2 regions of the Saccharospirillum sp. HFRX-2 genome follow, and region 1 is predicted to be linked to the other one. Evidence: predicted binding sites of a transcription regulator. Region 1 holds the regulator's gene; the other holds the start of a gene.
The links. Region 1 encodes LexA, which represses DNA repair genes until DNA is damaged. Its sites were predicted from a motif close to TACTGTNTANNTANACAGTA; they were not measured.
Positions count from the first base shown of each region.

Region 2: the regulator LexA is predicted to act here: its motif matches at 4,232-4,251, upstream of recA (recombinase RecA).

Region 1 covers NZ_JBEBMU010000006.1:3,122-18,884, forward strand. The annotation lists gene uvrY (UvrY/SirA/GacA family response regulator transcription factor) at 1-367, opposite strand, end outside; gene ABMA60_RS12835 (PhoH family protein) at 491-1,891, opposite strand; gene ABMA60_RS12840 (protein kinase) at 1,936-3,993, opposite strand; gene ABMA60_RS12845 (FHA domain-containing protein) at 4,151-4,531, shown strand; gene pabB (aminodeoxychorismate synthase component I) at 4,612-5,979, shown strand; gene thrH (bifunctional phosphoserine phosphatase/homoserine phosphotransferase ThrH) at 5,990-6,607, opposite strand; partial or broken gene ABMA60_RS12860 (phosphoadenylyl-sulfate reductase) at 6,847-7,572, shown strand; gene cysB (HTH-type transcriptional regulator CysB) at 7,582-8,556, opposite strand; gene ABMA60_RS12870 (sulfite exporter TauE/SafE family protein) at 8,795-9,556, shown strand; gene ABMA60_RS12875 (hypothetical protein) at 9,562-10,008, opposite strand; gene ABMA60_RS12880 (3-deoxy-7-phosphoheptulonate synthase) at 10,117-11,211, shown strand; gene ABMA60_RS12885 (alpha/beta hydrolase) at 11,276-12,118, opposite strand; gene lexA (transcriptional repressor LexA) at 12,193-12,801, shown strand; gene dnaQ (DNA polymerase III subunit epsilon) at 12,821-13,567, opposite strand; gene rnhA (ribonuclease HI) at 13,569-14,015, opposite strand; gene ABMA60_RS12905 (class I SAM-dependent methyltransferase) at 14,008-14,799, opposite strand; gene ABMA60_RS12910 (LysM peptidoglycan-binding domain-containing protein) at 14,936-15,763, shown strand, end outside.
Region 2 covers NZ_JBEBMU010000004.1:266,453-282,215, forward strand. The annotation lists gene alaS (alanine--tRNA ligase) at 1-2,414, opposite strand, end outside; gene ABMA60_RS11375 (regulatory protein RecX) at 2,596-3,102, opposite strand; gene recA (recombinase RecA) at 3,124-4,182, opposite strand; gene ABMA60_RS11385 (CinA family protein) at 4,283-4,777, opposite strand; gene mutS (DNA mismatch repair protein MutS) at 4,838-7,459, shown strand; gene fdxA (ferredoxin FdxA) at 7,609-7,932, shown strand; gene rpoS (RNA polymerase sigma factor RpoS) at 8,009-9,049, opposite strand; gene ABMA60_RS11405 (peptidoglycan DD-metalloendopeptidase family protein) at 9,112-9,900, opposite strand; gene ABMA60_RS11410 (DUF368 domain-containing protein) at 10,103-10,969, opposite strand; gene ABMA60_RS11415 (protein-L-isoaspartate(D-aspartate) O-methyltransferase) at 10,966-11,628, opposite strand; gene truD (tRNA pseudouridine(13) synthase TruD) at 11,659-12,687, opposite strand; gene ispF (2-C-methyl-D-erythritol 2,4-cyclodiphosphate synthase) at 12,684-13,169, opposite strand; gene ispD (2-C-methyl-D-erythritol 4-phosphate cytidylyltransferase) at 13,166-13,849, opposite strand; gene ftsB (cell division protein FtsB) at 13,860-14,177, opposite strand; gene eno (phosphopyruvate hydratase) at 14,284-15,579, opposite strand; gene ABMA60_RS11445 (CTP synthase) at 15,717-15,763, opposite strand, start outside.

The DNA.
Region 1 (15,763 bases):
TCTGACCGGCATTGACGGTGCGAATGGCACGCACCATTTCGTCGGTGGAGGCGTCCTTGGTCAGGTAACCGGCGGCACCGGCTTGCAGTAGACGGGAGGGGAATGGATCTTCGCCACAGGCGGTGACGGCGATGACACGGATTTCAGGATACAGGCGGTGAATTTTGCGAGTGGCTTCGAGGCCGCCCAAACCGGGCATGCGCACGTCCATCAGGATGACATCCGGTTCCAGTTCTTTGGCCAGACGCACGGCTTCTTCGCCGCTGGCCGCTTCGGCAATCACGCTCAGTCCCTCGATATCCTCGAGTAACCGCACCAGCCCCATCCGGACCAGGTCATGATCATCGACAACGACCACCTGAATCACTGCGCTTCCCCCTGACAACTTACTGACATCATACGTCCAGCCATCCAGGGCGCAAAGTCTCTTCGACTGCGGAACCATCCTTGGTTACCAGCATAGTCAAAGCGCGCCCTTAACGTCCAGTAGTTACAGATGCGACTCGGCATAGGCGGCCAGACGACTGCGGGCCACGCCTTTCAAAGTCACCGTGCCGGCATGAGCAAAGCCTTTGAAGCGCTCGCTCATAAAGGTCAGCCCCGAACTGGTCGGCCCCAGATAAGGCGTATCGATCTGCGCCAGGTTACCCAGGCATATCACCTTGGTGCCCTGACCTGCCCGCGTCACGATGGTTTTTATCTGGTGTGGCGTCAGGTTCTGAGCTTCATCGACAATCATGATGCTCTGCTGGAAGCTGCGCCCGCGCACAAAGTTCAGGCTCTTAAACTGCAACGGCACCTTGGCACCGACAAAATGCTGACTGCTGGACGGATCGAAATCCTCGGCGTGCAGCGCTTCCAGATTATCGGTAAAGGCACCCAGCCAGGGCTGCATTTTCTCGGCTTCGGTACCGGGCAGAAAGCCGATGTCTTCGTCCAGCCCGCGCGTCGAACGGGTGGCGATAATGCGTTTGTAGAGTTTGGTCTCCATGGTCTGCTCCAGCGCACAGGCCAGCGCCAAAATCGTCTTGCCACTGCCGGCGGCGCCATTGAGCGCAACCAGGTCAATGTCCGGATCAAACAGCAGATGCATGGCCATGGCCTGATACAGATCGCGCGGCGCCAGACCCCAGGCTTTTTGGCGCATCAAGGAACCGGTATTGAGCAGCTCCAAACGCACCCGAGTGCCATCGTCGGACAAAATCCGGCCAGCGAATTCGCGCTCATCGAAGAAAAACTGATTGACGAAAAACGGCGCGCCGAGCAGCTCTTCCATCACCCCTCTATCGACGCTGTGCTCGCGTTCACCGTTGACGGTCTGCGGCGCCATGGCATCCAGTTTTTCCCAGAAACTGCCTTCGATATGGTGGTAACCGCTGGTCAGGCTGTCGATATCGGTGATCAACTGGTCGTTGTGATAATCCTCAGACTCCAGGCCGCTGCCACGCGCTTTTAAGCGCATATTGATGTCTTTGGTGACCAGGATAACTTTGTAGTCCGGTCGTTTCGCCTGCAATGCCAGCAGATCATTGATAATGCGGTTGTCGTTAATCTGCGTCGATAAGGTTGCCGGCGCTTCTTCAATTGGCATCAGAATGGTCAGCGTTCCCAAGGGTCCGCCAGGAATTACACGATGAATATCGACACCCGCCATGATTTCCGTCGGGCTGGCAGGGCCCAGGATGGCGTCGATGGTGCGCACTGCCTGACGGGCGTCGGCGGCAATGGCGGTGTTGCCAATCTTAAGTTTGTCGAGCTCTTCAAGCACGACCATGGGGATAAGCACTTGGTGCTCTTCGAAATTAAAAACGGAGTTGGGATCGTGGATCAGGACGTTGGTGTCGAGGACGTAGATCTTTCGGTCCGCTGGGTCTGAAAGGGTTGGCTGCATAGCGACTCCTGATGAACAGTGGGCCGCGGTCTGTTTACCGCGCCCTACTCGGCGCCTGCCCACTTGCGTAAGGCCTGCGCCATCTCACCCGCCGAAGCGTAACGCTCGTCGGGATTCTTCTTCAGTGCCTTGTTGACAATACGCACCAAGGCAACCGGTACTTCAGGGTTATGCTTGCGGGGGCTCTCCTGTTGAGTTTGAGTGATGGCGTACGCCAGACCCGGAAGGGTATCGCCGCTGAAAGGAAGGTGACCGCATAACGCCTGGTAGAGCGTTACACCCAGACTGAAGATATCCGAGGCGCCCGTCAATGACTCACCACGGATCTGCTCGGGCGACATAAAGGACGGGCTGCCCAGCACCACACCGGTTTGGGTCTGGTGCATGCCGGTAACGCGGGCGATGCCGAAATCGGTCACTGTTAGCTTGCCAGCCTGCTCATCGATATACAGATTAGCGGGCTTAATATCGCGGTGGATGATGTCGTTGCGGTGCGCAAAATCCAGCGCATCGGCGGCTTGGGCCAGCCAATTGCACAACAACGCCATCGCCGGCAGCGGTTTTTGCTCCAGCCGATCCGACAACGGCTGACCGGACAATCGGTCCATGGCGATATAGGCCAACTCACGTTCTTCGCCAACGTCATAGACAGTCACAATATTGGGGTGGTTCAAGCGTCCTGCAGCCTGAGCTTCCTGGAAAAAACGCTGTTTGACCGAGTCGGCCTCTTCCATCGCCAGCGTATCCAACTGCACCACCTTCAACGCCACCCGGCGACTGATGCGTGGATCCTCAGCTTCATAAACCACGCCCATGGCACCACGACCTAATTCACCCAGAATGCGATAACGACCGATTTCCGGCGCCTGCATTCCGGCGACCGTCGCTATGGGTCGGGTCGTACTGTTGCCGCCGCCGATCACCAGGGTCTGGTTCGGGTCACTCAACGGTTTCAGTTGAGTCAGGCGTTGGTCGGTATCTCGGTAACCCGGAGCAAATCGATGCAATCGTTCATAGCACGCCAGCGCTTGCTCATACTGACGTTTCTTCTCGAAGCCCATGCCCAACTCGTAAGTCAGCTCAGGATCGAACGCCAGATTGGCAGAACTGTTAAGAAACCGTTGGCCCGCTTCGGTTTTGCCGTCGTCCAGCAAGTGCCGCAGCCAATTCAATGCCAGCGTCTGATATTCCGCCAGCAGCGCTTCCCGTTTTGCTTCGCTGCGTTGTAGCCGGCGGTGCCAGAGCACCGCCAATAACATCGACACCAGCGGATACCACAGCGGCAACCACCAGCGCAGCGTAACCGCCAGCGTTAGATTTAACCCAATCCAGGCCACTGCTATTAATGGTCCCGCCCACAAGGGTCGAGCCAGATAACGCGGTAAAAGCCAAGGCAAGGCCATAGCAAAGGCCGCCAGCAGTGACAGCCAAAACGGCGTATATAAGTAGAAACCTTGCTGCAACGCCCAGTGTTCACGAACGGCCGCGAGTCCTGGCCCGTCGCGCTGGGCGATTTTGGGCAACGGCGCGGCGGTGAGCGATTCGAATTCGGGTTCCGGCACAGCAAAGTCAGCCAGCAAAACGGCGCCCTGCCAGTTCACCGGAAATTGACGATCCGGATTGATCAGCAGCTGGCCGGGTTGATAACGCCAGTCGGCGTCATCCAGCAGCGTCAGCTGGGCATCCACCAGCAAGCGGTCGCCGCTGTGATAGACCAGTGATTTATAGCCATGTTGCGCTGGCTGCCAGTAGAGGTCGAAGGGCGTGAGTGCCGGGCCGGCCGAGACTGAGGGCAAGGTTGGCAACATTAACGCCGAGGCCCAGACAGGCCAGTCAGCACTCAGTCCCTGTTGCGGCGTCATCATCGGGCCGGACACCGGCCCCAGTTGCCAGCCGGACGGCCAGACCACCAGGCTGCCATCGGGCACATTGGCAGGATCGAGAGTATAGCGTGGCGGCGGAGCGGAAGATTGCCAGGACCAGGCAGTGGTCAATCGCAACCAGCTTTGGTCCAATAACGGACCGCCGGGGAAACCAACCATTAACAGGGTGACGGCCAGAAGCAGAGCCAGTGGCCAGCTCAACAGGGACCGCAAAACCATTGAACGCCTACTAATCTGTTCCGCTGCGGATTGCTGAGTCATTTGTTAGCTATATATCAACGTCGGCCGGTACTAATGGTAACCTATAACGGATTGCCGCTTTGCGGACAAGCCAAAAAAGAGGACTGCAGGTCCTAGAGCAGATTGGAGTAAGAACATGCCCATCCTTATGCAGGTCAACAATGAGGTGGTTCAACACAAGGTCGCATTGAACGGCCAGGATGTGTCGATTGGTCGCGCTGCCGACAACGATATCCAAATCGAAGACCGCGCTGTGTCTGGCCGCCATGCCCGCATTGAGTGGGTCAAAGCCGATAATGAACAGGGCGGTTTCTATCAACTGACCGACCTTGACAGCACTAACGGTACCTTCCTCAATGAGAAGCGGCTGCCCGAACCCGCCGCTTTGCGTCACGACGACGATATTCGCATTGGCTTCGTCAACTTTCGTTATCTGGATGAAACCACTCAGGATTTCGAACAAACCGCCAAAATCCACAAAAGCTGGATCCCCGGCGTTTACTACACCAAAGATTAATAACAGGCGCCGGGCCTCCCCGGCGCTGACCTGCCTTTCAACCCCTGACCCGAACCGATCGGCCGACGCGGATTCTTACCTTGCAACGCATTGAACTTCCATACGCCGCCAGCGCCCGTCCCTGGTTTCAGCATATTGCCAATGAAACCGGCGCTATTTGGTTTCATTCCGGCCGGGCCGACCCGCAACAACATCGCTGGGAATGGTGTTCCGCCTGGCCGTCCGAACGCTTTCGATATCTCGGTCATGGCCAGGTTGAACGCCGTCGTGCTGAGCAGATTGACCAGCTCACCATCGACGACTTCAGTGTCTTTTTGAACCAATATCGTCGTCACGGCGGTGCACCCGACCTGCCCTTCGCCTCGGGACTTGCCGGTCACTTTGATTACGACGCCGGTTTTGAATCGCAGCAGATCAGCAGCCGACACAGCGCCGAACAATGCCTGGCCAGCGTCGATCGTTATGACTGGAGTCTGGTGCTCGACCATCAGCAAATGAAAACCTGGCTGTTGATTCACCCCGACTGCCCGGCTGAAATTGTGGCACGACTGAATGCCTTGCAAACCATAACACCCGAATTGGAAAAAACCGCTGCGAGCCCATCCGTTGCGCTGCACTGGCGTTCAATGATGTCGCGAGCGCAGTACCAGCAACGTTTTGAACAACTGCAGCAGCACATTCTCGACGGCGATGTTTACCAGGCCAATTTAACCCGTCAATGGAGGGCCGAATGCCCCACCGACATCGATGACTGGACGCTCTATCAGCAACTCATCGAACAAGTGCCCGCGCCGTTTTCGGTGTATCACCGGGCTACCGACCACAGCCTGCTGAGTGTGTCGCCAGAACGTTTTTTAACCATCGATGACGGCGCCATCGTTACCCAGCCGATTAAGGGCACGCGTCCGCGCGGTAAAGACAGTCAAAGTGATCATGAACAGGCTCAGGCGCTGCTAAACAGCACCAAGGATCGCGCCGAAAATCTGATGATAGTCGACCTGTTGCGCAACGATCTGGCACGCAACGCCCGACCAGGATCGGTTCAGGTGCCACGCCTGTTCGAATTGATGTCTTATTCAAATGTGCACCATCTGGTCAGTACCGTGACGGCGCAGCTACAACCGCAGACCAGCCCGTTAAAAGCGTTGCTCGATGCCTTTCCTGGCGGTTCGATTACTGGCGCGCCCAAACGTCGCGCCATGCAAATTATCGATGAATTAGAGCTGGCGGCTCGGGCGAGTTATTGCGGTTCGGCGTTCTGGTTCAGCGACGATGGTTACCTCGACAGCAACATTCTGATCCGCTCAGTGGTGCGTCGTGGCCAAACCTTAAACTGCGCCGGTGGTGGTGGCATTGTTGCCGACAGCGATGCCGACAGCGAATACGCCGAAAGCGCCACCAAGGTTCGACAACTACTCAAAACCCTGGGGCACATTGAAGCGGATTAAAGGCCAGAGCTTAGAGCGTTAAGTCGCGATTGCTGGCGCTTAAAAAGGCTTGACGCAGTTCATCGTAACCACGCACAGAAGGAAATTGCGGGAACTCGGCAATGACGTTATCCGGGGCGTTATAAAGAATCCCAGCATCAGCTTCAGCCAGCATGGTGGTGTCGTTATAGGAATCACCGGCGGCGATGCAGCGATAATTCAGGCTGTGGAAAGCGCGAATTGAAGCACGCTTGGGATCTTTCTGACGCAGGTGATAATCCACTACCCGGCCATTCTCGGCCACTTCCAATCGATGACAAAACAGCGTCGGAAAACCCAGCTGACGCATCAATGGCTGTGCGAATTCGTAGAAGGTATCCGACAAAATAACCACCTGAAACCGCTCGCGTAACCAGCCCACAAAATCGGCCGCACCCTCGAGCGGAGCCAACTGCGCAATAACCGCCTGGATTTCATTCAGCCCCAGCTTATGCTGTTCCAAAATGGCCAGACGCTGACGCATCAGGACGTCATAGTCGGGAATATCACGCGTAGTTGCTTTGAGTTCTTCGATACCGGTTTGCTCAGCAAAGGCAATCCAGATTTCCGGTATCAACACCCCTTCCAGATCCAGGCAGGCCAGTTCCACGGCAGTTTCCTTGAGTCGCTTGTTGAGAATGGCCGATACACTAGAACGCGGCCTCAAAGTTGGCAACGGCAGTTTATGCAGCACTGTCTTGATGCTGTAGCGAGCTGATCAAAAAATGTCCGGTGCCCTGAACCGGGAAATCGGGTCGCAACGCTTAGGTAATAACTTTATGAGTTGCAGCTATTTTTCGTCCGAGTTCGAGGCTGCTAATCTAGCGCCACCTTCAAAAAGACCGTGACCTAATGAACCTGACCGAGTTGAACCTGGAATTATCCGGCCTGTCACCGCGAGAAATCGTTAAGCGCGCCCTGAGCGAACATGAATATCTGGCGGTTTCCTTCAGCGGAGCCGAAGACGTTGTCTTGGTCGATATGCTGAGCAAACTGACTGACAAACCCAAGGTCTTCACCCTCGATACCGGACGTCTGCATCCCCAGACCTACGCCTTTATTGAACGCGTGCGCAACCACTACAACATCGATATCGAAGTGTTCAGCCCGCAAGCGGAAGCGGTGCAAACCCTGGTTCGGGAAAAAGGCCTGTTCAGTTTTTATCAGGACGGTCACGAAGAATGCTGTGGCATACGCAAAATCGAACCGCTGCGCCGTGCCTTGAGTGGCCTGGATGCCTGGATCACCGGTCAGCGTCGCGATCAAAGTCCAAGCACGCGTTCTGAAGTTCCCAGCGTGCAATTGGATGGCAGCTTTCAAGGCCGCGGCGAGGCGTTGTACAAATACAATCCACTGGCAAACTGGAGTTCCAAGGAAGTCTGGGATTACATCCGGCTGATGGAAATTCCCTATAACGACTTACATCAGCAAGGGTTCGTCAGTATCGGTTGCGAGCCGTGCACGCGACCGGTATTACCCGGCCAGCACGAACGCGAAGGCCGCTGGTGGTGGGAAGAATCGACGCAAAAAGAATGCGGACTGCACGCTGGAAACATCAAAACACCCAGCGTTTAGTCCGTCATCTCAATAGGTGGGAAAAGTAATATTCTGGAAGAGATCGTCCAGCTCATGGCGGCTATGTGTCGCCATGGCACGATCGACCAGATCACGATTTAAATGCGGTGCAAAACGTTCGATAAAGCGATACATAAAGCCACGAATAAAGGTGCCTTTGCGGATGCCGATCTTGGTCACACTGGGTTCAAACAGGTGGCTGGCATCCAGGCTGACCAGATCCCTGTCCTGCTCCGGATCGATCGCCATATGCGCCAGAATCCCCACGCCCAATCCCAAACGAACGTAGGTTTTAATCACGTCCGCATCGGCCGCGGTAAAGACTACTTTTGGTGTTAAGCCTTTATTGACGAAGGCGTCATCCAGCTTGGAACGACCGGTAAAGCCGAACACATACGTAACGATGGGATGAGCAGCAACATCTTCCAGCGTCAGCTGACTTTTCTGTGCCAGTGGATGGTTTTTCGGTACGACGATAGAACGGTTCCAGCGGTAGCACGGCATCATCACCAGGTCGGCAAAGTGCTCCATGCCTTCGGTGGCGATGGCCAGATCGACGGTGCCATCGGCAGCCATTTCGGCAATCTGCACCGGGGTTCCCTGATGCATGTGCAAGGCCACATTAGGGAACTCGTGAATAAAATCGTCGATCACTGAGGGCAGCGCATAACGCGCCTGAGTATGAGTGGTGGCGAGGCTGAGATTACCCTGCTGATCGTTGCTGAATTCCTGGGCAATCTGCTTGATGGAATCGACTTTACGCAGCACTTCGCCAGCGACTTTCAACACTGCTTCACCGGCGGGTGTAATGCGCGTCAGGTGTTTGCCGGAACGGGCAAAAATCTCGATGCCCAGCTCATCTTCCAGCAATCTGATCTGCTTACTGATGCCCGGTTGGGAGGTGTAGAGCACTTGGGCTGTCGCCGACACATTGAGATCATGATGTGCGACTTCCCAGATATATTTGAGCTGTTGCAGCTTCATGGTTTCCCCGTTTCGATCGCAGCAATCACCGCTTTGCGCAGTGCTGCCTGTTTGTCCTTGTCGATTACTGAATACAGCGACATCGGATCCGGTGCGTTACCGCACTCTTCTTACTGTCAATTTCAGTGCTGGGCGATAGAACAGTAAAGTTATATAAGTATGATCAATTATTCTTTTTAAGAATACTTAATAACCGATAGGTTTAGCAACACCAGTACTCTATGACGATTTAGTCAGTATGGAAATCCTTTTCTATAGTCTGTCCGGAGCCGCCGTCGGCCTGATAATCGGCCTGACGGGCGTCGGTGGTGGCGCCCTGATGACGCCGCTGCTGCTGATGTTCGGCTTCCCCGCGCACATCGCTATTGGCACCGATCTTTGGTACGCCGCCATCACCAAAAGCGGTGGCATGGTGGCCCATCATCGTCGTGGTCATGTGCGCTGGCCAATCGTCGCTCTGATGGCCGCGGGCAGCCTACCGGCAGCGGCACTAACGGGTCTGATGCTGTTTTTCTTTTTCCGCCAGCCTGAACACTACGCCTCGATTCTGCAAACCACCCTGGGTGTCATGCTGGTCACCACCGCTGCGGTGCTGATTTTTCGCAACCGCCTGTCCCGTCGTCTGCATTCGCGACAACAAGTCCATCATCCAATCCTGATCTGGTTGGTCGGTGTCGTTCTGGGGTTTCTGGTAACGCTCAGTTCGGTCGGCGCTGGCGCTATTGGCACCGCCGTATTAATGATGCTGTTTCCGATGCTGATGCCGAAGGAAATCGTCGGAACAGACATTGCGCACGCCGTGCCGCTGACACTGACAGCGGGCCTGGTGCATCTGTTTCTGGGGAATGTTGATTTTGCGTTACTGGCGGCGTTGATTCTCGGGTCTTTGCCGGCAATTTATATCGGCACATCGCTATCAGCGCGATTGCCCGCCCGGATCATGCATCCGTTACTGGCAACCGCGCTGTTGCTGTTAGGCCTGAAATACGCCGTCTTCTGAATCCGTTAACGCCAGAAGGGGTTACTCCAACCCTTGACGCGATACTCCAGGATTCGACGGTCGACTGCCGAGACATCGCAACGGCCGTAAACACCCGATTCACCAGACGTCACTTCGAGGTCCAGAAAGATGGTGTGAACTTTAAGTTCTTGGTTGTACCGGGAAGATCGGTTATCGAAATGCGCCCGAATGAACATTTCGCCCAAACTTTGCCGAACCTGCTGACGGCAGAGCTCCTGTGCCAATTGCACACTCACCTCCGCGCGTCCTTGTTTTGGTGGTTCCTTACCGGTAATACGGTCCCAAATGGAAAGACGATATTCACCATCGCCGGTATTGGCGGTGAATTCATCCAATGCGATGCCCAGGGCCAAAATAAAGGCCAGCACCAATGCCCATTTGGCAATTTGGCTCGCTGCGCTACTTTCTTTGACTGCGCCCTTGCTACTCATATGTGTAACCCTTTGTTTACGGCTTGTATTCGTTTATTTACTTCCCTATCATCTTTGCCTGTGAAGACGACCCCAAAAAGCCTCACTTAGAAGAGCCGCTCGCAAACCATGCAACAGTTAACCAATCTGAACGTCGAAAGCCAGGAAATTCTGATTACACCAGAGGCGTTAAAAGCCGACCTTCCTGTTTCCGACAGCGCCCACGCCGTTATTGATGCCGGCCGCGAAGCGGTACGACGCATCCTGGATCGCGACGATCATCGTATTATTGTCGTTATCGGCCCCTGCTCTATTCATGATCCCGAACAAGCGCTGGAATATGCGCGGCGTTTAAAAGCGCTTAATGAGAAAGTTCAGGATAGCTTACTGCTGGTGATGCGTGTTTATTTCGAAAAACCCAGAACCACCACCGGCTGGAAAGGTTTGATCAACGATCCCTATCTGAACGATTCGTTCAAGATTGAAGACGGGCTGCACATTGGTCGCAAACTGTTGCTGGATATCGCTGAAATCGGCTTACCCACAGCCACAGAAGCGCTGGATCCGATTTCACCTCAGTATCTTCAGGATCTGATCAGTTGGTCTGCCGTCGGCGCGCGTACCACCGAAAGCCAGACTCACCGCGAAATGGCCAGCGGCCTGTCCTCTGCGGTCGGTTTTAAGAACGGTACCGATGGCAGCCTGGACGTCGCTATTAATGCACTGAATTCAGTGTCGTCACCGCACCGCTTTCTGGGTATCAACCACGAAGGCCAGGTAGCGATTATCCATACCCGCGGTAATCGCTACGGTCATGTGGTGTTGCGCGGTGGCAATGGCAAACCCAACTACGATTCAGTCAGCGTCTCGCTGTGTGAAGAAAGCCTGCGTCAGGCCGGAGTGCCCACCAACATCATGGTCGATTGTTCGCACGCCAACTCCAATAAAGACCACAACCTGCAACCGCTAGTGGCTGACAACATCACCAACCAAATACTGGAAGGTAACCAGTCCATTATCGGTCTGATGATTGAGAGCAATCTGGAAGCCGGCAATCAGAAAATCCCTGAGAACCTGGCCGACCTGAAACCGGGCGTATCGGTGACCGATGCTTGCATCAGCTGGTCAACAACAGAGCAATTACTGCTGTCGATGCGCGACAAACTAAAAGACGCATTGCCGCGTCGCATCAGCAAGAATGTCACCAATATAAAAGCCGGCTAAAACCCGCTGGCACAAAAAAGGGTAGCTACTATGGCTACCCTTTTTTATTACTCGAACACTGGCTTCAGGCCGGCTCCGACGCCTTGGGCAGCAAGGCCGCCCAATCAAAATCGACCACCCGGGCTTCGCTGCGATGATCTTCTGCCACTCGCATGCGCTTTAACCAGGAGGGAGTACGACCCGGCTCAAATACCCAACGCGTGACGTCCTGATGGGCATCCAGCGATGGACGAATAGCCTGGCCGCCAGTGGTCTTCCAACCACCAAACCAACCCCCTTTTTTCAGCAATTGACGAAACAGTTGCCGCACTTCCATTTCTTCGCCCGGCCCTTTCACCCAGGCGCTTTTAAGCAGACGAATGCGCTGAATCAGCTTGGCGCCGGGTAACCAATAAAGGCGACGTGGCGGTAACTGGTGGGAATTAACGAACAATAGCTCCGGCAGCGTCTCACCGTAGGCCAGAGTTCGGCTGATCAACTCACAACCCATGCCGCGAGCAACAACGGCTGGTTTGTGGCCACAGCGTTCTTCAATAAACGCGAACACGGACGGCAGATCATACTCAGCCATAATGTCCAGCGTATTGGTTTGCGGTCGTTGGTTGCGCGATGACAAACCATGGCCCCGCCAATCCAATAGCCAGACATCGTAACCCTGACGTACCAACTCACCAGCGGTACCGCCAACGCCATAATCCAACCATTGCCAGTGGTTGTAGAACGCATCGTGAACCAACAATAGCGGCAACGCCTTGGTCACTTTTTCCTGATGCAGACGCACCAGTGCAATCTCGACGGTTTTGTCGGTGCTGTTGTTGGGTTTCAGGGAATAGACATCTTCGTAGACGCCTTCTTTGAATTCCGCACTGGCCAAAGCCACCGGGAAAAGTTCACTGCTACTTTTCAAGCCTTTAGAGTCCTTTACAGTGAGCGTAGCCTGTATATAATCACAGCTACTGTATAAAAAAACAGGGCGACACTATGCTGAAACTGACCGCTCGTCAACAAGAGGTGCTGGATATCATTAAAGAGCACCTTGGCGCCACCGGCTACCCACCGACCCGGGCAGAAATCGCCCAACGGCTCGGTTTTAAATCTCCCAATGCGGCGGAAGAACACCTCAAGGCCCTGGCCCGTAAAGGGGCTATTGAGATGGTCTCCGGTGCCTCACGCGGTATCCGACTGCCGGAATCCGAAGCCGAAGCGGGCATTCCCGTCGTCGGCCGTGTTGCTGCCGGCTCCCCTATTCTGGCCCAGGAACAGATTGAGGAATTCGTCGAAATTCCCTCCGGTCTGTTCAACCCCAAAGCCGATTATTTGCTTCAGGTGCAGGGGCTCAGTATGAAAGACATCGGCATACTGGAAGACGATCTAATCGCGGTTCACAAGACCGATCAAGCCCGCAATGGCGATATCGTTGTTGCTCGAGTCGGTGAAGATGTCACCGTCAAACGCTATGAACGCGAAGGCGGCATTGTAACGCTCTATCCGGAAAATACCGACTTTGATCCGATCAAGATCGACCTGGAACAGGACGACTTTGCCATCGAAGGTCTCTACGTCGGCGTTATTCGCCGGACGTTGCACTAAGCACCGCCCGGCAAACGCATCACTCCGGTCGCGCCTCTGGCTCATTCGAGCTATTCCACAGGGGCGCGGTGCCGGATTTCTTCTCAATCATCGCCAGCATCTGTAGATGCGCTTCGCGCTCTGCGGCCGTCGGCTCAATAACGACCAAGCGCTCTCCAGCCGCCATCACCGCACTGGCATCAAAACTCACTTCTTCATTATTGGACTGGGGTTCTTCATCCAGAATCAGTGCCGTCTGGCCACCGGTCATCATCAAATAGACGTCAGCAAGAATCTCCGAGTCAAGCAAAGCGCCGTGCAGTGTACGGTGGCCGTTATCGATACCATAGCGTTTGCACAACGCATCCAGTGAAGCCTTGGCACCCGGATGTTTTTCACGCGCCAGCATCAGCGTATCGAGCACGGTGCAATGACTGTCCAACCGACCGAAACGGCTGTCACCTTCGGCGGCCAACCGATCAAATTCCATTTGCAGGAAGCCCATATCGAAGGAGGCGTTGTGGATGACTAGTTCAGCGCCCGCGACAAACTGCCAGAAGTCGTCAGCGATATCGCGAAACTTAGGCGCGTCCTTAACCTTCTCATTATCAATGCCGTGAACGGCGATCACTTCTTCGGGAATGTCGCGCTCCGGGTTGATGTAGTAGTGAAAGTGTCGGCCAGTATGTTTACGGCCGACCAGTTCGACACACCCAACTTCGACGATGCGATCGCCCTTGTTGGGGCTCAGACCGGTGGTTTCCGTATCCAGTACAATCTGTCGCATATCAACCTCGCTTAATAATGTCGTCGACGCCCTGATTAGCCAGCGCATCGGCACGTTCGTTCCCTTCATTACCGGCGTGGCCTTTTACCCAATGCCACTGCACCTCGTGCTTGCCGATCTGCTCATCCAAACGCTGCCACAGGTCTTTATTCTTCACCGGCTGCTTGCTGGCAGTTTTCCAGCCATTGCGTTTCCAGCCATGAATCCACTCGGTGATGCCTTTGCGCACATATTGGGAATCGGTGTACAGATCCACCTGACAACGCCGCTTCAAAGATTCCAAACCAGCGATGGCCGCCATCAGCTCCATACGATTGTTAGTGGTATCGCGTTCGCCACCATGCAGTGATTTTTCGTGTTTGCCCGAGCGCATCAACACGCCCCAACCACCCGGACCGGGATTACCACGGCAGGCGCCGTCGGTATAAAGGGTGACAGCGTCACTCATATTGATTCCTTATCGTCCGGCTCGTCAGGCCGGATTTCAGTACCGGCCGGGCGCGCCAGCGCGGCCGACCATTGATTCGTCCCGCCACCTGTTTGCAACCCACCAAAAGGTAGACTGCACCGGAGACCGGCAATAAACGTCGCTGCACGCGACTCAAAAAACCTAACCGCCCCAACCACTCCGGACGGCGGTAAGGCGGAATAAACAGATGTTTCTCCTGGCGCTCCATTTCGAAATTGAGCAGTTGCATCCAGTCAGCCACACGACCACTGCGAATAAAACGCGACCGCCACACCCCGGATTGAGCCCGACTGAGCATCGCCCGAGCCCCCCAGGCACTGAACGGATTAAAGCCGACGATCACCAACAACCCACCGGGACGCAACACCTGGGCTGCTTCACGCACCGCTTGATAAGGGTTTTCGCACTGATCGAGCGTATGATGCATCACCAGTGCATCAATGCTTTCCGGTTCGAAGGGTAAGGCTTCGGCGTCGGCCCGAACCACCGGGCAAGGTGCGCGGTTATCCAGTTGGCTGACAATGGTGCCACAGCCAAATAGACGTTGCTCGAAAAGTGGCTCGTGCAAACCGCTGTCGAGTTGCAACAGATGAGAACCGAAACGACCAGCCAGTCCCCGCGCAACCAGTTCTCGCTCGGTTTCGATCAGACGCTGACCCAAAGCAGAGCGATACCAATTTGAAAGCGCAACCTCCTGAGAGGCAACATGCGGAGGCCCGGCACGAAGCAGGTGTTTGAAGCGCTGACCAATCTGGTTATTCAAAACACCCTCGCAATAAATCGTTCAAGGAAGCGCCGATGAACATCAGGCACAAGACCGTCCACTTGCGACACCCCCATCACCAACATAGAATTATCGCCCAAACCGAAACCGGCTTCAAAACCCAAGCGACCCTTGCATGCTTTTAAATCGTTATCTGTTTCCAACGGCCCTGGCCAGCATACTGGTTAGCGGCTGCAGTACCTTGGGCGGGTCTTCCCTTTCAAGCATTCCCCAATCCTGGTTCGGCACCAGCATTCCCATCGAGCAAACCGTGCGTACCGCCGGTATCGATCTGGATGCAGGTTATCCGGCCATCATGCCGCGGCCACCGTTGAGCATGCCGTTTTCGGATCCGGTTTACGATCCGCTGGTTGCCACCTTGCTGGTCACCGACGACATCTTCGCCCACCAGCCGGACCTGAGCGCAGAAAATGCCCGCGCCCGCGCTGTATACGATCCCTTCTCGCACTACCCTGACGACCTCTACCAAACCCTGCGCCGCGGCTTCGAATTCGACGTCACGCTCGACAATCCTCGGATCACGGCCCAACTGCGCTGGTATGCCCGGCACCAAAGTTACATCAATCGGGTCAGTGATCGTGCCGGTCGTTATCTCTATTTCATCGTCGAAGAATTACAAGCGCGTGATATGCCGCTCGACCTGGCCTTGCTGCCGATCGTTGAAAGCGCTTTCGATCCGTTCGCCTATTCGCACGGCAGCGCCGCCGGTATGTGGCAGTTCATTCCGTCCACCGGCCGGATGTACGGTCTGAAACAGGACTGGTGGTACGACGGCCGTCGCGATGTCGTCGACTCCACCCGCGCCGCCCTGGAGTATCTTGATCGCCTGAACCAGATGTTCGATGGCGACTGGCTGCTCGCCCTGGCCGCCTACAACTCCGGCCCCGGTACCGTATTGCGCGCCGTGCGTCGCAACGAAGCCGCCGGCCGGCCAACCGATTTC
Region 2 (15,763 bases), on a different contig from region 1:
AACTGCACCTTGCCGTCGTTAACCGCTGCCAACACGATGGCCGCCGTCTGCAATTTGTCTTTTAACTGATCCAGGGTGGCGCGCAGAGTCTTGGCATCGGCGCCTTCAAGTACCGCGGCCAACACCTTGATGCCACCGATTTCCACAGCGCTGGCGGCCAGATCGGTACCAGCATTGGAGGCAAGTTTGGTTTTCAGTTGCTCAACCGAGCGCTCCAGTTCACGCACCCGCTGCTGCGCCTGTGTTGCCCGGTCAACAACCTGGTCAGTACCGGTTTTAAAAACAGCGGCAACCTGGTCCAAGCGATCTTCCTGCAGATGAACCTCAGCCAAGGCATAAGGTCCGGCTACTGCTTCAATACGGCGAACACCCGAGGCAATACCGGTTTCAGATACCAGACGCACCAGACCAATATCCCCAGTGCGACGAACGTGAGTGCCGCCACAAAGTTCAATCGAATAGTTATTGATACCCATGGTCAAAACACGAACTTCGTCGTCGTATTTTTCACCGAACAGCGCCATAGCGCCTTTTGCCTTGGCTTGCTCGATCGGCATCAGCTCGGTGCTCACTTCGGTATTGGCGAACACCTGCTCGTTGACGCGTTGTTCGATCAGACGCAATTCTTTGGGCGTTACCGCTTCGAGATGCGAGAAGTCAAAACGCAGTTTGTCATAGGTAACCAGCGAACCACGCTGCTGAACGTGATCGCCAAGAACTTCACGCAAAGCCGCATGCAAAAGGTGAGTCGCACTGTGGTGACGCATGGTGTTTTCACGTTCGGCGCGGGCAACCGTTGCCTGGAGGGTGTCACCCAGTTTTACCGTGCCCGATTGCACGCGTACCTGATGCAAGTGATGGCCCTGCAACTTGGTGCAATCATCGACCACCACCTCAACGTCCTGAGCGCTGAGCTGACCATGATCGCCGATCTGGCCGCCGGACTCCGCATAAAAAGGCGTGCGGTCCAGAATGATCACACCATCATCGCCAGCGTTCAGTTGATCAACCGACTCACCGCTTTGCAGTAATTTGATAACCCGACCTTCGCCAACCAGGCTGTCATAACCGAGGAAGTCGGTGGCACCTGCCAATTGCAGATCGAGATCTTTGTCCATGCGAAATTTGCTGGCCGAACGCGCGCGCTGACGCTGAGCTTCCATCTGCTCTTCGAAACCCGCCATGTCGATTTCAAGATCGCGCTCACGAGCGACGTCGGCGGTCAAATCGGCCGGGAAGCCATAGGTATCGTAGAGACGGAAGACCAACTCGCCAGGCAGTGTCTTACCACTTAACTCGGCAATACCGGCCTCTAAAACCTCCATACCGTTGTCCAGGGTACGAGCAAACTGTTCTTCTTCGAGCAGAATCACTTTCTGCAGATGCTCTTTCATACTGAGCAATTGCGGATAGGCTTCACCCATCTGCTGTCCCAGCGCATCGATCAGCTTATAAAAGAAAGGCTCGTTCTGACCCAGCTTGTAACCGTGGCGAATAGCGCGACGCATAATACGGCGCAGTACGTAGCCACGACCTTCATTCGAAGGCACAACGCCATCGATGATCAGGAAAGCCGTCGAACGGATGTGGTCGGCAATAACACGCAGCGAACGGTTTTCGACATCGTCGCAACCGGTCGCCGCCATAACGGCACGAATCAGATTCTGGAACAGATCAATTTCATAGTTGGAATGCACCTGCTGCAGCACAGCAGCAAGACGCTCCAGTCCCATGCCGGTATCAATAGACGGACGCGGCAATGGCGTACGAGTGCCATCAGCGGCCTGATCGAATTGCATAAACACCAGGTTCCAGATTTCGATATAGCGATCGAGATCATCATCCGGGCTGCCCGGAGGACCACCGGGAACTTCCGGACCGTGGTCATAGAAAATTTCTGAGGACGGACCACAAGGACCGGTGTCGCCCATGGACCAGAAATTGTCTTTCTCGCCCAGCCGGGAAAGTCGATCCGCCGGCACACCGATTTCGTTAATCCAGATATCCGCAGCTTCGTCATCATCATGATAGACAGTGACCCACAGACGCTCTTTCGGCAGGCCCAATTCCTGGGTCAGAAAGGTCCAGGCGAAACGGATGGCATCGCGTTTAAAATAATCACCAAAACTGAAGTTGCCGAGCATTTCAAAGAAGGTGTGATGGCGAGCGGTATAGCCAACGTTTTCTAAATCGTTGTGCTTACCACCGGCGCGCACGCAGCGCTGAGAGGTAACAGCACGGTTATAGGAGCGTTTGTCCTGGCCCAGAAAGACGTCCTTAAAGGGCACCATACCGGCGTTGGTAAACAACAAGGTCGGATCATTGCCCGGTACCAGAGAGCCGCTTTCAACTTCGGTATGGCCCTGACTGACGAAATAATCGAGGAAACGTCGGCGTATTTCAGAAGTCTTCATTATCTAGCTTGCGTCCTTTACCGCACCGGTCGCGCGCCCTGAATGTTGGACCGCACCTTGGAAAAGAGTGACAAAACAACTGGCTGTGTGGCGAAAATACAGTCGTTTCAAAGGGCGCTAATGTTACACAGAAGGTTCTGCGGACACCAGTAGACAAGGGGTTTTGAGGCGATAAAAGGGGTTAATCGATGAACTCGAAATCATCATCGGAGCGCGTTGCACGCAGTTGAGACAGGACGGCACGGACGCATTCGCCGTCAAACCCGCGATAAGCCAGGAAACGCGCCAGGCGGGCCTGGACCTTGGGCTCGGACGGATCATCACGGCCCAGCTTACGAGTCGCTGCATCCAACGCCAATTCATACCAATCAACTTCAGCCTCGGCCAGTTGCGCTTCCATCGCCTCGGCAATGCCTTTCTGGCGGGCTTCGTGACGCATGCGGATGGGGCCACGATTACGCTCCAACTGACTGCGGAAGAAAGCTTCGGCAAAGCGCTGGTCATCTTGCAGCCCCTGCTCTGCGAGACGATCCAGCGCTTCAGTCACACTGTCGGTCTGATCAGGAAAACGCTGTTCCAGCTTGCGCGCGAGCTCTGCCCGGCTGTGTTCGCGGCGAGCCAGAATATTTAAAGCGGTATTCCAGGGGGTATCGGCCATAGCGGTAATAGCGGCGGGCGGCTTGATCAAGCGCCCGCCGCTAGGATCAGATCAAGCTTCGATTTGGGGTTTGTCTGCGTCTTCGGTTTTATCGGCCGCTTCAGCCTCTTCCGGAGCCTTGCTGGTAACCAGATAGGCTTCACGGATTTTAGCTTCAATGGCCTGCGCCACTTCCGGATTATCTTCCAGATACTTGGCGGCATTCGCCTTGCCCTGGCCGATTTTATCGCCCTGATAGCTGTACCAGGCACCGGATTTTTCTACCACGCCCAGCTTAACGCCCAGATCGATCACCTCGCCCATATGGTAGATACCCTTACCATAGTGGATCTGGAACTCGGCCTGTTTGAACGGCGGTGCTACCTTGTTTTTAACCACCTTGACCCGGGTTTCGGAACCGACCACTTCGTCGCCTTCTTTGATGGTACCGGTGCGGCGAATGTCGAGACGAACCGAGGAATAGAACTTCAGCGCGTTACCACCGGTGGTGGTTTCCGGGCTGCCAAACATCACGCCGATCTTCATACGAATCTGGTTAATAAAGATCACCAGGCAGTTGGCGGTCTTGATATTGCCGGTGATCTTACGCAGCGCCTGAGACATTAAGCGCGCCTGCAGGCCAACGTGCATATCGCCCATTTCACCTTCGATTTCAGCCTTGGGTACCAGGGCGGCAACGGAGTCGATGACGATAACGTCGACGGCATTGGAACGCACCAGCATGTCGGCGATTTCCAGTGCCTGCTCACCGGTATCGGGCTGGGACACCAGCAGGTCATCCACATTAACGCCCAGCTTGTTGGCGTAGGACGGGTCGAGCGCATGCTCGGCATCGACAAAGGCGCAGGTGCCGCCGGCTTTCTGAGCTTCAGCAACAACTTGCAATGTCAAAGTCGTTTTACCCGAGGCTTCTGGCCCATAGATCTCCACGACCCGGCCTTTTGGCAAACCGCCAATGCCCAGGGCGATATCCAGCCCCAGGGAGCCTGTGGAAATCGCCGGCACCGATACGTGCTTTTGGTCGCCCATGCGCATTACCGAACCCTTGCCGAACTGACGCTCGATCTGGCTTAAGGCTGCGGATAAGGCTTTCTCTTTATTGGTGTCCATGGTGTTCCCCCTGAGGCTGTCGACGGGTGTCAGACTCGCCAACACCTTTTACTGTATGAATGAACAGTATTCTGGCACAGGTCAGCCTGCACCGACAAGTTCAAATTGTATTGGCTAAGCGCTCCAGCAAACCCGACAGGGCTGCTTGAACGGTTTGCTCGCGTACGGCGGCTCGATCACCGCCAAATTGAAAACGTTCTGCCTGAGTCTGATCACCCAGTGCCCAGCCGATCCAGACCGTGCCAACGGGTTTTTCCACACTGCCACCCCCGGGCCCGGCAACGCCGGTCACAGCGACGGAATAATCAACCCCGGCCTGACGCCGGCCGGCTTCAGCCATGGCGCGCGCCACCTGTTCACTGACCGCGCCATGTTGCTCAATGCCTCGAGCGGGTACGCCCAACGCCTGCTTGAGTTCATTGGAATAGGTGACCCAACCGCCTTCATACCAGTCCGAGCTACCGGCCATATCGGTTAAGGCGGCGGCGATCATTCCGCCGGTACAACTTTCCACGGTAACCAGACGTGAACCAGACGCCAGCAGTCTTTGAGCTAATCGAACGATGTTCTGATCGTCGCTGACCATACGTTTCATCCTGACTCTGATTCGAATACCATGAGCGGCTCTTCACGGATCAACCAAGACCCTCACCGCATGTCGCAAACCACCAGTAAAAATCAACACACCCCCATGATGCAACAGTACCTGAAGATCAAAGGTCAGCATCCAGATGATCTGGTGTTTTACCGCATGGGTGACTTCTACGAACTGTTCTACGGCGACGCTAAAGAAGCCGCCCGCCTGCTCGATATCACCCTGACGCAACGCGGCCAAAGCGCTGGCGAGCCCATTCCCATGGCGGGTATTCCTTACCATTCCGCCGAAGGCTATATCGGCCGACTGGTGCGTCAAGGGCATACCGTTGCCATCGCTGAACAAATTGGCGATCCCGCCGCGGCTAAAGGTCCGGTCGAGCGCAAGGTGGTAAGGGTACTGACACCCGGCACTTTAAGCGATGAAGCTTTTTTGAACGACCGCCAGGAAAGCCTGCTGGTAGCGTTAATCGAACGCGACAATGGCTTCGGTCTGGCCGCTCTGGATATGGCCTCCGGCCGTTTCACCGTGCAACTGCTGAGCAGTCAGGAAGCGTTGATTGCCGAGCTGGAACGTCTGCGGCCGAGTGAGTTGCTGTTGCCCGAAGACGACCCGGCGCCGGAGTTGTCGACGCGCACTGCCATGCGTCATCAGCCAGTCTGGCTGTTCGATCTCGACTCTGCCCGTGAACGTCTGACCACCCAGTTAGGTACCCGCGATCTCAGCGGTTTCGGGGTGCAGGACATGCCGCTGGCGTTGCGCGCCGCCGGCTGCCTTTTGACCTATGCCAGCGATATGCAAAAGAGCACGCTGCCACACATTCGTGCCATCCTGCCCGAACGCCATGACGATTCGGTGATTCTCGATGCCGCTTCGCGCCGCAACCTGGAAATCGACCTCAACGTGCGCGGCGAGGAAGACAACACCCTGTTTCAACTGATGGACCACTGCGCCACCGCCATGGGCAGCCGTCAATTGCGTCGCTGGCTGGGCCGGCCGCTGCGCAACCGCGACGAACTGCGCCAGCGCCAGCACGCCATCAGTACCTTGCTCGACGATTTCCGTTTCGAAGGCCTCGCCGCCCTGCTCAAACCCATCGGCGACATCGAACGGGTGCTGTCGCGAGTCGCGCTCGGCTCAGCCAGACCGCGCGATCTGGTCCGGCTGCGCGAAGCCATGACGCAATTGCCGCTGCTGCAAAACGATCTGACACCACTCGATTCTCCGCGTTTAAAACAACTGGCCGATGCCTTGCACGAACAGCCTCATTGGCAGGATGTGCTCGGCCGGGCATTGATCGACAACCCGCCGGTGGTGATTCGCGAAGGCGGTGTTATTGCTGCAGGCTTCGATGAAGAACTGGACGAACTGCGCGGCATCGACAACAACGCCAGCGACTTTCTGCTGCAACTGGAAAAGCAGGAACGCGAGCGCACCGGCCTGCCGACACTCAAAGTCGGCTACAACCGGGTGCACGGCTACTACATTGAAATCAGCAAGGCCCAAGCGCGCGAAGCCCCGACGGATTACATCCGCCGCCAAACTTTGAAAAACGCCGAACGCTTTATCACCCCGGAACTGAAGCAATACGAAGATAAAGCCCTGAGTGCCAAAAGCCGGGCGTTGGCGCGGGAGAAATTTCTCTATGAAGCCCTGGTGCAGGAATTGGCCGACGATCTGGCTAACTTGCAGACCATGGCCAATGCGCTCGCTGAGCTGGATACCCTGGTTTGTCTGGCCAATTGCGCCGATCGTTTTAACTGGAACGCGCCGGAACTGACCGATGCCGCCGAGCTGCATATCAGCGAAGGCCGTCATCCCGTTGTCGAGGCGGTAACCGAAACGCCCTTTGTGCCCAATGATCTGACGCTGAACAGCGACATCAGCACCCTGGTCATTACTGGCCCGAACATGGGCGGTAAGAGTACCTTTATGCGCCAGGCCGCGGTTATAGCGCTGCTCGGCCATATTGGCAGCTTTGTGCCTGCAACGGCTGCAAAAATCGGCAATATCGATCGTATCTTCACCCGTATGGGCTCGTCGGATGACATCGCCGGCGGCCGTTCCACCTTTATGGTCGAGATGACCGAAACGGCCAATATTCTGCACAACGCCACACCCAATAGTCTGGTCATCATGGATGAGGTCGGCCGCGGCACCTCGACCTTCGACGGTCTGTCATTGGCCTGGGCCGCGGCGTCGGAACTGGCGGAAACCAAGCGGGCATTAACGCTGTTTGCGACCCATTATTTCGAGATGACCGCCCTGCCCGATCACTACGAAAACGCTCGCAACCTGCATCTGGATGCGACCGAACACGACGATCGCCTGGTGTTTTTGCACCGCGTCCAACCGGGACCCGCCAGCCAGAGTTTCGGTATTCAGGTAGCTCGTCTGGCGGGAGTGCCGGGCGCTGTTATCGATGCTGCGCGCAGCAAATTATCTGAACTTGAAGGTGGGCCGATCGTCACTTCGACACCCAGTCGCACCCGCAAAGCAGAGTCCAGCCAAGCCGCCGTTCGGGACACTCCCTTGCAAAACGACTTGTTTGCCAGCGCACCGCACCCTTTGCTGGAACGGCTGGAAAAACTCGACCTGAATGGCATGACACCGCTGCAAGCCCTGAACTGGTTGCATGAGCAACAGACCAAACTCAGGGACAACGGCCCAGCCTCCAAATAAGAACGATACTCAATACTTAGAGAAATTTGAGTTTTTATTCCCCCTGGCGATAAAAAACTGGTCTTTTCGTCTTAGTGGCGGCTTGAGAGGGCCCGGGGGGATCACTAGAATACGCACACCTTACGAATTCGATTGGGGAGAGTCGTTGCATGGCCTTTGTTGTCATCGAGAACTGCATTAAGTGCAAGTACACCGATTGTGTTGAAGTCTGCCCGGTGGATTGCTTTTACGAAGGCCCGAACTTCCTGGTCATTCATCCGGACGAGTGCATCGACTGCGCGCTGTGTGAGCCCGAATGCCCGGCTGAAGCCATCGTTTCTGAAGACGAAGTGCCTGCCAATCAGATTGAGTTTATCGAGCTCAACGCCGAGCTGTCGGAAGTCTGGCCCAATATCAACGAACGCAAAGATCCATTGCCAGGTGCTGCTGAAGCCGACGGCCAGCCGGGCAAACTAGCAGCGCTGGAACGCTGAGAGCTTTTCCAGCCCAGAATTTGCAGATAAAAAAAGAGCGCCAGAGGCGCTCTTTTTTTATTGGCGAGTGGTTAAATCAGGCACCAAACAAGGCGGTAGCCGACAACCCTTGCTTTTCCATGATATCGCGCAGACGACGCAGCGCTTCAACCTGAATCTGGCGCACCCGTTCACGCGTCAGACCAATCTCACGACCGACTTCTTCCAGCGTGCTGGTTTCATAACCACGCAGACCAAAGCGTCGGGCCACGACTTCACGCTGTTTTTCAGACAACTCATCCAGCCAGCCATCGATGCTGGAACGCATGTTGTCTTCCTGCAGCGTCTCCGACGGATCGGCTGATTTTTCATCAGCGATGGTGTCGAGCAGGCTTTTTTCAGAACTCGGACCAATCGGCGTATCCACCGAGGTCACGCGTTCATTCAGCGCCAGCATGCGTTTCACATCTTCCACCGGACGCTCGAGCAGTTCGGCGATATCTTCTGCGGTCGGCTCGTGATCCAGCTTCTGAGTCAGTTCACGGGCCGCACGCAGATAAACATTCAATTCTTTAACGACATGAATCGGCAAACGGATGGTCCGCGTCTGATTCATGATGGCGCGCTCAATAGTCTGCCGAATCCACCAGGTAGCATAGGTGGAAAAACGGAAGCCGCGCTCTGGATCGAACTTCTCGACCGCCCGGATCAAGCCCAGGTTGCCTTCTTCGATCAGATCGAGCAGCGTCAGACCGCGGTTCAGATAGCGGCGCGCAATCTTGACCACCAAACGCAGGTTACTTTCAATCATGCGTTTGCGGCCGGCCGGCTCACCTTTACGAGCCAGGCGTGCGAAATAGACTTCCTCTTCCGGGCTTAACAGCGGAGAGAAGCCGATCTCATTCAGGTACATCTGGGTAGCGTCCAGCGAGCGCTGCAATCCAGCATTACTGCTTAGCGCATCACGGAATTCCGATTCCTCAGCATCGCTGTCGACGTCCTCGTCGAGTTGCCGGGCATCAGGGTCTTCTTTTAGAGAAGCCAGGTTTTCATCAAAGCTCGAAGAATCGAGCAGGTCCTGGTACTGCTTGAACTGGTCATCCGCCACAGCGGAATCGTGTTCCCTGAGTGCTGCCATAGTCATTCACCTGTGCGTCGTATGTCGGTTCTATCGACCGACCTAGGCCAGACTTAAACCAGCTACCTCCGTGGTAAATACTGCTCGGGGTTCACCGGTTTGCCTTCCCGCCTTATCTCGAAGTGCAGGCCAGGTTGATCTCCCTGCCTGCCCATCCGGGCAATCTCCTGCCCTTTGCGCACCTGATCTTGTTCAGAGACCAGCAGTTCCTGGTTGAAGGCGTAAGCACTCAACAAGGCGTTGCTGTGTTCGAGAATGATCAGGTTGCCATAGCCGGGTAGTCCATTGCCTGCGTAGACAACTGACCCCTCGGCGGCGGCTTTGACAGAATCTCCAAACTGCCCCCTGATATCAACGCCTTTTCGATCGGATACATTAGCATTAAATGTTCGCACTATAGTGCCGTCATGTGGCCAGACCCATTGAATATTGGGCGCTGCAGCGGATGCGGACGTGGATGCGTTGACGCCGGAATTTTGACTGTTATCGTTTGTAACCGAAGCAGATGAGCCACTACCTCCAGAGGCTGTACGGCTCGAATTGGTACTAGTACTGGCACTACCAGAGCCCCCAGACTCCCGCAATTCCAGCATTTGACCGGCGAAGATGGTATAGCTGGAATCAATGTCATTTGCGCGGGCAAGCTTGCGATAATCAAGCCCATAGCGGAATGCGATGGAAAACAGGGTATCGCCTGAACGCACCCGGTAGCGATCGGGACGATCGATGCTGGCGCTGGCAGAATTGGTATTGTTACGGCTTGTGAACGGCAAAGAATCGCCGTCAAGAGAACGGTAGGCCGAGTTGTTCACACAGGCGTTTAGCAGCAGTCCGAAACAGGCAACTGTCATAAATTTTGACGCCTTTCGACAGTTTCCACTCAAGTCGTTAATCTCCGCTTCTATCTCCGGTCGAGGCCCACCCAACACCGTTCATAACACCGTATTATTCTCAAAGCCAGCATACAAAACGTTTATTAGGAAAATTTAATCTAAGAACCTTTAGGGGCCAATCGAAATTTGTGCAGTCAATCCGCTTTTAAAATTGACAAATTCAGCGGCGACTCTTAAAGGTCAGTAAAACAACCCCGAGTGCACCGAGCAACGCCATCGCCAGGCAGCCACCCAGCCAAGCCGATTGGCCGGTCAATAACTGATAAGCCTGGGGAGTTAACCAATCGCCACCGGCCTGCCAGGGCCAGACTTTGATCAGGGCTCCGAGCACGAAGCCGAGCATAAAACCCAGCACCCGGTCATGCCATCGCGCCAGCAAGGCGTTCAACAGACGACTGAATGCCAGCAATCCGATCAGGCAACCCAGCGCCACCCAGGCAATGGTAACCAAATCAGCTTCACTGACGGCCTGCACAACCGCCGGATAAATACCCAGCAACAAGAGGATAAAGCTGCCCGATATACCCGGCAGCAGCATGGCCGATATCGCCAAGGCGCCCCCCACCACCAGCCAGAAGGGCGTTGGCGTCAACTCTAATGAGGTCGACAGCGCAATCCCAACGGCAATAGAAGTCCCTAGCGCCATCAACAAAGCATCGATGGGTTGCCAGCGATGACGGCGCATCAGCACCAGCAGGGATGCCAGTATCAACCCCGCGAAAAACGCCCAGACCAACTGTGGCGCCTGCTCCAGCAAGGTGTGCATCAGGCTGAGCGTGGTAAAGAGACTGAGCAGAATCCCCAGCCCCAGGCTGAGCAGAAAGTTACCATCCAGACGCTGCCAGGCGCCGGCCCAGTCACCGCTCAGCGCCTGGCGAGCGGTATCGATTCGCAAGGCCGCCAGCGCAGCGATCAACCGCTCGTAGATGCCGGTAATCAATGCCATGGTGCCGCCAGACACCCCCGGTACCGCATCGGCAATGCCCATCACGGCACCTTTGGCGAACCACTGCAATTGCTGTTTCATAGCTCTCTCTGTACGCCGTTTAACATCGGTACGAAACGCACCGGCTCGATCTGATGGGTGTGAATATCGTCGCCTTCGCGTTCGATCACCGTCAGATATTGAACATCACTGCCCAGTGGCAGAATCAGCCGGCCGCCATCGGGAACCAGTTGGTTGATTAACTCCTGCGGCGGTGTTTCCGGAGCGGCCGTGCCGATGATGACATCGAAGGGGCCCTGGTCGGGCCAACCCAGAAAGCCGTCGTCCAATTTCAGCCGGGCGTTATAGATTTTCAGCTGCCGCAGTCGCTGACGGGCTTTTTGCTGCAAGGGCGCAATACGTTCGACCGAGAAGACTTCCTCGACCACCTGACACAGCACCGCCGTCTGAAAGCCCGAACCGGTTCCGATTTCCAACACCCGCTCATGATGACGCGCCGACAACACCAGTTCGGTCATGCGCGCCACTATATAGGGTTGCGACAGGGTTTGAGCGTAACCAATTGGCACGGCGGTATCTTCGTAGGCCTTATGACCGAGGGCTTCATCGACAAAGATATGGCGCGGCACCTGGTTAAAGCACTCCAGCACTTTAGGGTCACGAATGCCTTTCTCGAACAGCCGTTCGATCAGTCGCCGTCGGGTCCGCTCCGACGTCATGCCAATGCCTCTGAGGTTCATGGTCAGCGCACTCCTGCGCCAAAGGTGTTGCTAGTCGCGTTCATCGTCTGCATTCCAAGTCGCCACTTCGCGTAAGGCGGTGGTGGCGTAACTGCCCGCTGGCAGGAAAAAAGTAAAAATAGGATCGCCGTCCTGCCAGCTCAGAACACCGCGCTCGGCGTATACACGCAGCTTGCGCAAACCGCGTTCTATATCGCGTTTAATCAGACCATCGAGCCAAAAGGATTCATCAGCCAGCGCCTGAGTTTCGCGTTCGTCCAACGGCCCCAAGGACTCTTTAACCCGGCCGGGCATACTGGCCGTGGGTGATAACTGGCCCTGCTTCACCCGTTCAAGATCATGCTCTTCAGCCTGCAAACAGACAAAACCGCCCTGGCCTTCGCGAAACTGCAGATAGTCCCCAGGCAGCCACTGATTCCAAGTGCCATCGGCGACGCGGCGCGCCAGTAATTCATTGAATAAATAAGACCGCACCGCAGACAGATGGATGCCACGCAGTTCGCGCCTGGGTGGCTTACCACCGGAAAACCAGTCGCGTGCGCGCTCAAGGTTGGCCCCACCCTCACCAAAACGTTGCGGGCCGAAATAGTTAGGAAAGCCCTGCTCGACCAGCAGCTGCCAGCGCTCGGCAACGGCCTCGGCATCGCCGCTGAAATCGCGCAGGCGAACGCGAAATTCGTTACCCACCAACTGACCGGTCTTGAGTTTTCGATGATGACGCTGCTTCTCGATGATGCGCACGCCATCGATCAACAGCGGTTGATTGGGATCGGCCTGACCGGGCAAATGCAACGAAAAAGTCTGGGTAGTCACCGCGTGGCGATCTTTAAGGCCAGCGTAACTGACCGCTCTGGGAGGCAGGTCAGCCCAGCGCGCCAGTTGCCGCGCCAGCCAAGCGGTATTCTGGCCGGTCTTTTCGATGGTCAGCCACAGATGCTCACCGTCACCAGACGGTGTTTCCGGCAATACTTCGGTTACCTGAAAATCGACAGGCTGCGCTTTCAGCCGGCCTTGCCCCAAGGGTTCACCCCAGGCGCGCGGCCACAACGGCAAACTCATGAAGCGGGCTCCAGTAGACAGATGGCCTCGGCGGCGACGCCTTCTTTGCGACCGACAAAACCGAGTTTCTCGGTGGTGGTCGCTTTGACGTTAATTCGCTCCAGATCGACATTCAGCACCTGAGCAATGCTGGCGCGGATGGCGCTCTTGTAATCGCCGACCCGTGGCGTCTGGGCAATTAAGGTGACATCGAGGTTGACCAGTTGCCAGCCGCGTTGCCTGACAGCGTTATCGACTTCTTTCAGCAGCGCACGGCTGTCAGCGCCGGCCCAGGTTGGATCGGTATCGGGGAAATGCTCACCGATGTCGCCCAGGCCGGCGGCACCGAGTAATGCATCGCAGATGGCGTGCAACAGAACATCGCCATCAGAATGCGCCAGCAAGGCATGCGGCGCCGGCACATCAATGCCACCAAGGCGAATATGGGTGGCTGCGGATTGCTCATCAAAGCGATGAACGTCCACGCCCTGTCCGACTCTCATGACAAGCGCCCTTGTTGTCGTAAATAGAATTCGACCAGCGCCAGATCTTCGGCGCGGGTCAGTTTGATGTTATCCGCCGAGCCTTCGACCAGATCGACCGGCGCACCCAGTCGTTCCAGCGCTGAGGCTTCGTCGGTAATGGTAGCGCCTGCAGCAAGAGCCGCTTTTAAAGCATCGCGCAGCGCAATGACCGGAAAACACTGGGGCGTCATTGCCGCCCAGAGTTGGCGACGATCCAGACTGGTCACCTGATCGCCCTGCTGGCGCTTAATGGTGTCAGTCAGCGGCTTGGCCAAAAGAGCGCCATGGCCGGTGCGTTGGCAATGTTGCCAGAGCCGCTTGATATCCGTAGCGCTGACGCAGGGTCGGGCAATATCGTGCACCATCACCCAATCGTCTGGGCCGGCATCCAAGGCATTCAATCCTGCTAAAACAGAATCGGCACGTTCCGCGCCACCCACGACGCGTTCCAGCGTGGCATCTTGATCGGTCAAGCGCTGACCGATGACATCATCCTCACGCAGCACAAGCAGGCGCCGGCCATCAATATCAATGGACTGCCACAGATCCAGTGTCCATTCGGCCAGGGTCTTTCCGGCGATCTGACAGTACTGTTTGGGAGTTGGCTGGCCGAAACGCTGACCGATACCAGCGGCTGGCAACAACAAATGGAGCGTCATAGGCGAGGCGTCACCGATCGGCCTCTTCGGCAGGAATGACATAAAAGGTTTCACCGGGTTTGAGCAAACCCAGATTGTTGCGCGCTAATTCTTCCACCGCATCGAGACCCGATTTCAGGTCGTCAACACGGGCTTCGAGCACTTCGTTGCGGCTTTGCTGGCGATCAATTTCCGCCTGGCGCGTGGCAATCTCGGTATCGAGCCGACTCACTTCCGGCCAGGAGTTTTCCCCCAGCCAAAGGCGGTATTGCAACACCACCAACAAGAACAACAATCCCAGTTGCAGCCAACGCATGGCGATCAATCCACTGTCCAAAACTGCGGCCATTCTGACCGAAAACGTCCCAGGGTGCCACGCTCCAGCGCTGACCACCTTGGGCCGAAACAACAGCGGGGGCACCAGGCCCCCGCTTAAGGTTGTTCAGTCAGAGGGTTCAGCCCTGACCTTTGATTTCCTTCAGACCGTTGTAAACCGCCTTGTCGCCCAGCGCTTCTTCGATGCGCAACAATTGGTTGTACTTGGCAACGCGGTCGGAACGGCACAGCGAGCCGGTTTTGATCTGGCCGGCAGCGGTACCCACCGCCAAATCGGCGATGGTAGCGTCTTCGGTTTCACCGGAGCGGTGTGAAATCACCGCGGTGTAACCGGCATCTTTCGCCATCTTGATCGCCGCCAGCGTTTCGGTCAGCGAACCGATCTGGTTGAACTTGATCAGGATAGAGTTGGCGATGCCTTTGTCGATGCCTTCTTTGAGGATCTTGGTGTTGGTGACGAACAGGTCGTCGCCCACCAGCTGGATTTTGTTGCCCAGCTTCTGAGTCATGTAGGCAAAGCCGTCCCAATCGCTTTCGTCCAGACCGTCTTCGATGGAGACGATGGGGTACTGTTCGGTCAACTCGGCCAGGTAGTCGGTGAAACCGTTGGAGTCGAAGATCTTGCCTTCGCCTTTGAGGTTGTACTGACCGTTGTCGTGGAATTCAGAGGCGGCGCAGTCCATCGCCAAGGTGATGTCAGTGCCCAGCTTGTAGCCAGCGGCAGCCACGGCTTCTTCAATCACCGCCAAGGCAGCGGCATTGCTTTCCAGATTCGGTGCAAAACCACCTTCGTCACCGACAGCGGTGTTCAGGCCTTTGGCATTCAGTACTTTTTTCAGGGCATGGAAGATTTCCGCACCGATGCGCAGCGCTTCTTTAAAAGACTTGGCGCCAACCGGCTGAATCATAAATTCCTGAATGTCGACGTTGTTGTCGGCATGCTCGCCACCGTTGAGGATGTTCATCATCGGGACCGGCAGGCTGTATTGGCCGGAGGTGCCGTTCAGATCGGCAATGTGTTCGTACAGCGCAACGCCTTTGTCCATCGCTGCAGCTTTGGCGGCCGCCAGTGATACCGCCAGAATGGCGTTGGCGCCGAAATTGGATTTGTTCTCGGTACCGTCCAGATCGATCATGGTTTTATCCAGACCCGTCTGATCCAGCGCATCGAAACCCAGCAGGGCATCGCGGATCGGACCATTGACCGCCGCAACGGCTTTCAATACGCCTTTGCCCAGATAGCGGCTTTTATCGCCATCGCGCAGTTCCAAGGCTTCGCGCGAACCGGTGGAAGCGCCGGACGGCGCACAGGCGCGACCGATCAGGCCGGATTCCAGAATAACGTCGGCTTCGACGGTGGGGTTGCCACGGGAATCGAGCACTTCCCGTCCTTTGATATCAACGATCTTAGCCATCTGTGACTCTCCTGAGCGTAACAGAGCCGTGATGCGGCTCGGTTCCAAGAAGGGGCGCAGTGCGCCCTGAAATGTAATTTTGTTACAAAATGCGACGGCCGGATTATAGGCGGTTGGCCGTCGAATGCTACCCCTGATCAGCCACGATGGGCTCTGACCGCGCCAATGAAACCACTGAACAAAC